One region of the Aeribacillus sp. FSL K6-3256 genome, then DNA from elsewhere that is predicted to be linked to it. Evidence: riboswitches for the same ligand, from Rfam matches in the RefSeq annotation. Region 1 holds a riboswitch; the other holds the start of a gene.
The links. A riboswitch is a leader RNA that binds a small molecule or an ion and turns the genes downstream of it on or off. The one in region 1 is predicted to bind thiamine pyrophosphate.
Positions count from the first base shown of each region.

Region 2: linked by a shared signal. The riboswitch ahead of thiC (phosphomethylpyrimidine synthase ThiC) and the one ahead of NSQ84_RS06920 (acetylornithine deacetylase) in region 1 are both predicted to bind thiamine pyrophosphate.

Region 1 is NZ_CP150188.1:1,420,664-1,425,033, reverse strand. It holds gene tenA (thiaminase II) at 1-541, opposite strand, end outside; gene NSQ84_RS06920 (acetylornithine deacetylase) at 574-1,839, opposite strand; TPP riboswitch at 1,964-2,064, opposite strand; gene NSQ84_RS06915 (hypothetical protein) at 2,130-2,798, opposite strand; gene NSQ84_RS06910 (TlpA disulfide reductase family protein) at 3,030-3,485, opposite strand; gene NSQ84_RS06905 (peroxiredoxin) at 3,578-4,126, opposite strand.
Region 2 is NZ_CP150188.1:2,592,934-2,597,303, reverse strand. It holds gene NSQ84_RS12510 (galactosyldiacylglycerol synthase) at 1-258, shown strand, start outside; gene thiC (phosphomethylpyrimidine synthase ThiC) at 306-2,048, opposite strand; TPP riboswitch at 2,183-2,298, opposite strand; gene NSQ84_RS12500 (NfeD family protein) at 2,492-3,775, shown strand; gene floA (flotillin-like protein FloA) at 3,792-4,370, shown strand, end outside.

The sequences.
Region 1 (4,370 bases):
TCATTAAATCTTTCAGCCATTTTGCCAATTCACCGAATTCTGTTGATGCGTACATTTTTACCCACTCGCCGTAAAACTCATGTTCACTGGCACCAGGAATCTCATGTAAGCGTGTGCCGATTTCATAATAGCTCCATGTACATGGAAGGACTGCGGCAACCAGTTCTGCCAATGATCCTCGCTGCGACACATTTAACATATAGCTCGTATATGCAACGGTTGTAGCAGCAGGCTGAACTTGTTCTAATTTTTCCTTCTCTATTCCTATTCTTTCAGCGTATTGACGATGCAAATCCATTTCCACTTTTAACGTCGAATGTAGAAGATCAGCAAAAACTGTCATTGTTTGAAGATTGTGAGCCTTTAAGCTTCCAAGGGCAAACAGGCGGCAGTATTCGATTAAATAAAGATAATCCTGCTCCATAAAAAAGCGAAATTTGTCGATATCCAGCGTCCCATTGCCGATTCCTTGAACAAACGGATGATGGTAACTCGCTTCCCAAATCGGTTTTGCAGTTTTATACAATCGGTCTGTAAACATTTGAATTACCCCTTTCGCAGCTTTTGTAATTGTCATCGTTTTTTCTGATACCAATCAAATAAAAACGCGATCAGCGATTTTGTAAATGTTTTTAATTGGGGGATGGACAGCTTTTCATTCACCGAATGTGCATCTTCAAGCGTGCCCGGTCCATATAAAACGACGGGAATTCCCGCTTCACTCAGCCAGCCGCCGTCTGTCACAGTAGGGGACATCGTCAGCTTTGCTTCCTCATTAAATGCCAGTTTATGTGCTTTTTGTAATGTTTTCACTCCGAGTGAATGTTCGTCATATGAAAAAGCTGGGAAAATTTCTCCTCGATCTTCAATCATCGATGTGCCGCCCCATTTAAATTTCGGAGGATATTTCCGAAGCCATGGATCAGCCATTGCAACATGATGGATATGTTCTTCAATTTCCCGGATCACCTCTACATAATGCTCTTCCGGGTAATAGTGAACGGTAATCCAAAGGGAACATTTATCGGCCACAAAAGCGGCGTGCCTTCCACCTTCAATCACTGCTGGATTAATTGTGGCAGAACCAGGCGGAAAGCCTTTGCTCGTTTTCATCACTGCCCAATGCTGTTCAAGCTCTCGCAGTCCTTCAATAATTTTCATCATTTTTTCAATCGCGCTTGCCCCAAAAAGCTTCCCGCCGGCATGAATCATTTGTCTTCTCGTGCCATCGTGAAATGTCTCGGGGCTTTCAATCGTAATCCAGCCCGTGATCACCCCGCCCTGCCCTTGTATTTCACAGTTGCTTGAATCGACAACGATGGCAAAATCAGCTCGATATCCCCGGTCGCAGCACGATTTTGTTCCTGCTTCGCCTACTTCTTCACCGACGACGGACTGAAAAATGATATCCCCTCCCGGCTCAATGCCGTTTTCTTGCAGCAGCTTTAATGCAAACAGACTGGCAGCCATTCCCCCTTTCATATCCGCTACACCGCGTCCATATATGTAATCCCCTTTAACCGTTGCCTCAAAAGGAGGCGTTAGCCATTCTTCTCCCTCTTCGATTGAAGCGACATCAATATGCCCGTTAATAATTAAACTGTGGTAATTTTCTGGATCTTTTCCTTTTTTCGTTCCTACTACGACTGGATCTTGTTCATATAAATCCCATTGATCAATGGAAAAGCCGATGTCTTCCAAATATGAGGCGACATACTTTTGAGCCTCTTTTGCATTTCTTGCCGGAGGGCTCGGCGTTTCAAACGATACGAGTGTTTTTAGAAGATTCAGAAGTTCTTCTTCCCTTTCATCAATTTGCTGAAATAGCGTTTGTAACACGTTGTCTCCCCTTTCTTAACATTTTGTTTTGAAAAATGGTTTGCCAACCAGCCTTGTAATGCAAAAAGCCCGTTCCCAATATAAGGGAACGGGCAAGTATATACAAAACCCATAGACAGGTTTCGATATTACTGCACCACTTCCCTACGCTAGTATGATCTAGATCAGGTTCAAAGGGTCAAGGCACACGCCTTTCTCAGCCTTTCGGCTCCCCTAGTGGTATGTTAATATTATGAAATTTTCATTTAATTTCATTAAATCATAAAATATAGAAAAATACAAGCTAACGGTTAATTGATCCTTTTTGCTGTCTTTAATAATTCACGATAACCAATTCGAGTAAATTGCAAATGTTGATCAATATAATTAGCCTTTTTCAAATGCTCGATGGATTGTTCGGAAAAACTGCCGCTAATTTCCTGAAACCTTTGATTAATTTCCACTAACGAATGATTTAATATAAAATCCGCATCAAGCAGCAGGACAATCCGCTCGATCTCAGGATCTCTTTTTAAAATCAAGTTGGCAATCCGGCCTTTCATGAATGCTAGCTCTTGTTGAAGCTTTGAAGCTTCATCCTCTTTTTCTCTAATTTTGGCTCGGTACTTTTGTTTTTCTTCCTCTTCGATACCGGCTTTTGTTAATAGCTCCTCCAACAATTGCGTTTTATCAAGCTCCAGTTTATTTAATTGCTGTTCTTTTCGCGCCATTTCTGTTTCATCAGGCAGCTTTTCGGTTTGAATAGGCTCTTTTCGTTCTTCTTTCATCTTTATCATATAGTCTATTTTCCGATAGACAAGGAAGGCGAGAACAACTAAACATCCATTTAATAGCAGAGATATAAAACGCACGACGACGTCGTTAAATGCAAGCAAATAAAATAGGAAAAGGATAACGATGACAGCCAAAAGCACCTTTAATAGATTCATAATGGAAAAAGTTTGTGATTGTTTTGCCATCCACCTATGCTCCTTTTTGTTCAAACTAGCATCATTTATTATAGCATGTTGTGATTTGGAATGTGAATCATTTCTTTAGGATTGAGAGCTGGAAAAAGGATGTCAGATGAATGGTAAATGGAGATGCTTATCTTTTGAAAGCTTCGAAGCAATAAAAACAAGTCCTTTCAAAGCCGGAAAGGTATTTTTCTAAAATGAAAAACCACCTGCAATGTTTTGCAGATGGTTGAATCATTCAGCGTTTTCTGTTTCCGCTAACACCCGATTAACACGTTTTTCCAGCATTTTCATTCCGCTTCCTCCTGCTTGGAAGTGGCGAAGAATGCCGTTTTTGTCAAAAACATAATATGCAGGTACATATTGATTTTCAAAAGCATCGGTTAATTTATGTTCGTTGTCAACAAAGATCGGTTGCGTAATCCCGTGTTCTTCCGCTACTTTTTTAATATCATCAATATCTAAATCCTTTTCGGAGCGAGGCATATGAACAGCTACTACGTTCAGTTTATCTTTATATTGATCGCGGAACTCATTTACTTTCGGCATTGCTTCTTTACACAAATGGCAGCTGATTGACCAAAAATGGATTAATGTTGGTTTTTCACCGATTAATTGCTCTTTCGATACTTCGCCATTCAGCCAAGTTGTTGCTCCGACTAATTCAGGCATTGGCTCACGTAATTTCATTTCCGTTTCCTCCTTGAAGAATGAATATCAAAAAAATAATCGTTTGAAAAAAGGCCTAACGTACTGCTAGGCCCTTTGAATGAAAAGCTTCATTATACTTTAAGCGTTTCTTGACCAGGCTTCCAGTTTGCTGGGCAAAGTCCGCCAGTTTGAAGCGCTTGAAGTACACGCAATGTTTCATCAACATCGCGGCCAATGTTGTTATGGAATACTGTTTGATATTGAAGTTCGCCTTCTGGATTGATGATGAACAATCCGCGAAGAGCAACTCCTTCTTCTTCGATTAAAACGCCGTAGTCTCTTGATACTTGATGATTTGTATCTGCTGCAAGCGGATATTTAATATCGCCTAAACCGTTCTCTTCGCGAGGAGTTTTAATCCAAGCTAAGTGTGTGTGAATTGTGTCAGTTGATACACCAATCACTTCTGCATCAAGATCTTCAAATTCTTCATAACGGTCAGAAATAGCTGTGATTTCAGTTGGACAAACGAAAGTGAAGTCCATTGGATAAAAGAAAAGAACTGTCCATTTTCCTTGTTTCATGATTTCTTCCAAGCTTACTTTACCAAACTCTTTGTTTGGCAAAACGGCATCCATTTCAAAACGTGGAGCTTGTTTACCAACCAAACGCTCTGCCATTATGTAACCCTCCATTTTAAAATTTTATTTTAAAGGAAACTTTTTGATCGTTTCCTTCAAAAACAAATGAGAATGAATTGAGTATTTTCTCAATGTCCTTCCTCCGATTACTATTATATATAACAACAAAATTTTAGTCAATTTTAAGTAATAATTAATTTAAATAATTTGTTTTACATTTTCATTGCGGTGAAGAGAACAATAATACTATTTCCAATTTTCGCCGCTATCATTAAAAAAATGT
Region 2 (4,370 bases), 1.2 Mb from region 1:
TGTTTATACAAAAAAATTCCTATATTTGTATACCACACTCTTCCAGGACAGGAAGAAATAAATTTGGAGAAATTAACGAAATTCGGGATGGTGTTTGATTTTCGAAATTGGCAAGAGGAAACAAATATTTCGGCCTCCATTATTCGAGCGCTGCAATCTAAGCAGCTATCAAAATTTTTATCGAAAGTGGATGAATATCATAAAAGTTTAGCTCCGATTGAACCAGCGGGATTGATCAAACGTTTAATGAATGAATAGCTCCTGGAAGCCATTAAAGCTTCTAGGAGCATTAGTTTGAAAATTATTTATCGATAAAGGGATGACCCGCCCTCTATAAATTCTTTTGCTTTTTGCCTCAAACCTTCCTGAACGAAATCAGAATCACTTGAACCGGCCATTTTTCTTAAATTGTGGGAAATTTTCATCGAGCAAAATTTTGGACCGCACATAGAACAAAAATGGGCAATTTTCGCTCCTTCTGCCGGCAAAGTTTCGTCATGATATTCGCGTGCCCGTTCAGGATCGAGAGAAAGATTAAATTGGTCGTTCCAGCGAAATTCAAAACGGGCTTTTGATAAAGCATCATCCCTTATTTGGGCGCCTGGATGCCCTTTTGCCAAATCTGCGGCATGGGCTGCAATTTTATAAGCAACAACACCTTGGCGCACATCCTCTTTATTGGGAAGGCCTAAATGCTCTTTCGGAGTTACATAACATAGCATGGCCGTTCCGTACCAGCCGATCATGGCTGCTCCAATGGCTGACGTAATATGATCATAGCCGGGAGCAATATCGGTCGTTAATGGACCGAGGGTATAAAAAGGAGCCCCTTTGCAAATTTCATTTTCTAAATCAACATTTTCTTTAATTTTATGCATCGGAATGTGCCCAGGGCCTTCGATCATGACTTGGACATCATGTTTCCAGGCGATTTCCGTCAATTCACCGAGCGTTTTCAATTCGGCAAATTGCGCTTCATCATTGGCATCTCGAATAGATCCGGGACGCAAGCCGTCACCTAATGAAACGGCAATATCATATGTTTTTAAAATTTCGCAAATCTCTTCAAAATGAGTGTATAAAAAGTTTTCTTGATGATGCGCCATACACCACTGCGCCATGATCGAACCGCCGCGGGATACGATTCCGGTCGTCCGTTTGACGGTCAAAGGGATATAGCGAAGCAGCACGCCGGCATGTATAGTAAAATAATCGACCCCTTGTTCTGCTTGCTCAATTAATGTATCACGGTAAATTTCCCATGTTAAATCTTCAGCAACGCCATTTACTTTTTCGAGCGCTTGGTAAATCGGGACGGTTCCAACCGGCACGGGCGAGTTGCGGATGATAAATTCTCTTGTTGCATGAATATTTTTTCCTGTTGACAGGTCCATAATTGTGTCAGCGCCCCAGCGGATGGCCCAAAGCATCTTCTCAACTTCTTCTTCGATTGACGATGTTACAGCTGAATTGCCAATGTTGGCATTAATTTTTACATGAAAGTTCCGGCCGATGATCATCGGTTCACTTTCCGGGTGATTAATGTTGGACGGAATAATGGCCCTGCCGGCAGCGACTTCTTGACGAACGAATTCAGGATCCATGTTTTCACGAATCGCCACAAACTCCATCTCTGGGGTGATGATCCCCTTTTTTGCATAGTGCATTTGTGTAACGACAGCACCTTTTTTTGCTTTGAAAGGCTTTCGATGAAAAGGTGTGGCAATATTGTGATCTTCCCAATTGCGAAATCCATTATCTTCAGGCTTTACCTGGCGCCCGTCATATTCTACAACATCATGACGGTCTAAAATCCACTGTTTGCGCACAGCCGGCAAACCTTTATGAATATCTGCCTGAAAATCAGGATCTGTATAGGGACCGCTCGTGTCATAAACCTTTACAGGTTCATTTTCAAACGTTCCCGCTTCCGTTTTCGTGGGAGTTAATTGAATTTCCCTCAACGGAACCCGAATATCGGGTCTCGACCCAGTCACATAAATTTTTTTGCTTGCTGGAAACTGCATGTTTTCGAAATAATGTTTCATTTTTCTCCTCCTCCATTTTTTTATCTGAAGATGTGCATAGAAAAATAGGAGGGGAGATGGGACGTGAAAAATAAAAACGGGTTCGCTTTAGCACGAACCCGATCAATTCAATATAGAAAAAGAAGGCAATAAAATACTCCCGCTACCTACTTCCCTACGCTGGCATCATCCAGATCAGGTTCAAAGGGTTGAAGAACTTCAGGCGCGTTCTTCTCTCAGTCCAGCTAATTGGACACCCCTAGTAGATGGTTATATATTTTTTTTAATAGTAACATAATATGAAAAATAATGAAAATATTTTTTCGTTTCATGTTTGTTTGCAGAATTGTTGATTTTTGAAACTTTCTGCGCAATTGTCCGTAATAATATTAGGCAAAAAATAAGGGGGGAGAGGCCTGAAATCAAACAATAAGTTTTTCGCTATTTGCGCTCTGCTGCTCATCTTGTCGATTATTTGTGCGTCTTTTGATGCCAAATCAGCTGAAGGGAAAACAGTTTATTTTATTCCGATTGAAAATACAATTGAAAAAGGATTGGTGCATTTTATTAAACGATCCATTCAGGAGGCGGAAAAAGAAAAGGCGGATGTCATTGTTTTTGAATTGAACACTCCTGGCGGTGCTTTAGAGGCAGCGATAGAAATAGGCAAAATGATTATGGATACAGATATCAAAACAATCGCTTATGTAAATAAACATGCGATTTCCGCAGGGGCTTATATAGCATTAAGGGCTGATCAAATATATTACCATCCTGGCGGTACCATTGGGTCAGCGGCTGTCATTGACTCCAATGGCAATGCTGCAGAAGTAAAAGTGCAATCGTTTTGGAAAGCAGAGATGAGAAATGCTGCTGAGCTTCATGGCAGAGACCCTATGTTCGCTGAGGCGATGGTAGACAGCAGCTTGAATATGCCCGAATATGGTGCAGAAAAAGGAGAATTACTAACATTAACAGCAAAACAAGCGATGGAAGTCGGGTATGGTGAAGGCATCGCCAAAAGCCGGGCAGAGCTTTTGAAATCGATCGGAATGGAAGGTGCAAAAATCCAAGAGACTGAGGAGACGTTTGCTGAAAAAATAGCCCGTTTTGTAACAAACATGTATACCATTCCGATATTATTAACGATTAGCGGTTTAGGATTTGTGTTAGAATTGTACACTCCTGGGTTTGGCATTCCTGGTTTTATTGGACTATTGGCGCTGTTTTTGTTTTTCTTCGGTCATTTTATTGCAGGGCTTGCGGGATTGGAAACGGTTGTTTTGTTCGTGCTTGGGGTTCTGCTTATAATTGCAGAGTTGTTTGTTCCAGGAGGAATTATTGGAGCAATCGGTTTTCTTTCAGTCCTTTTAAGTTTATTTTTAGCAGCTGATCATATAGGACATATGGCGGTTTCTCTTTTTATTGCCGGTTCCATTTCGATATTCACAATATTCATTTTGTCAAAGGTGATTGGTAAGCGTATGAAATGGTTTAAAAAAATTATTTTAAATGATTCAATCAGCACGGAGAAAGGTTATGTATCCAATCAAAATCGTACAGATTTAATTGGGAAAACGGGTGTAACTGTGACTGCTTTACGGCCGGCAGGAACAGTAATGACCGATGGAGAGGAAAGATTGGATGTTGTGACAGAAGGGACGTATATTGAGAAAGGAAAAAAAGTGAAAATTGTTAAAGTAGAAGGCTCACGAATTGTTGTAAGAGCTATTAATGAAAATGAATAGGAGGTAGGTATGTCACATGGATGTATCATTTTTTCTTTTACTAGGTCTTATCGTATTAGGTCTTATTTTGCTTGGCATCTTGTTCTCTTTTGTGCCGATTATGCTCTGGATTTCTGCTCTAGCAGCTGGCGTTCGCATCAGTATTTTGACTCTTATTGGAATGAGGCTGCGCAGAGTCATTCCAAGTCGAGTGATCAATCCGTTAATTAAAGCGCATAAAGCCGGCCTTGATGTCACAACGAATCAATTGGAAAGCCATTATTTGGCAGGAGGAAATGTCGATCGAGTTGTCAACGCATTAATTGCAGCTGAAAGAGCCAATATTGAATTGAGCTTTGAACGTTGTGCTGCGATTGATTTAGCGGGAAGAGACGTGCTTGAAGCCGTTCAAATGAGCGTAAATCCGAAAGTAATCGAAACCCCGTTTATTGCAGGTGTTGCCATGGACGGAATTGAAGTGAAAGCAAAAGCCCGCATCACGGTGCGAGCCAATATCGACCGGCTTGTTGGCGGTGCCGGGGAAGAAACGATTATCGCACGTGTAGGTGAAGGAATTGTCAGCACCATTGGTTCTTCTGATGATCATAAAAAAGTG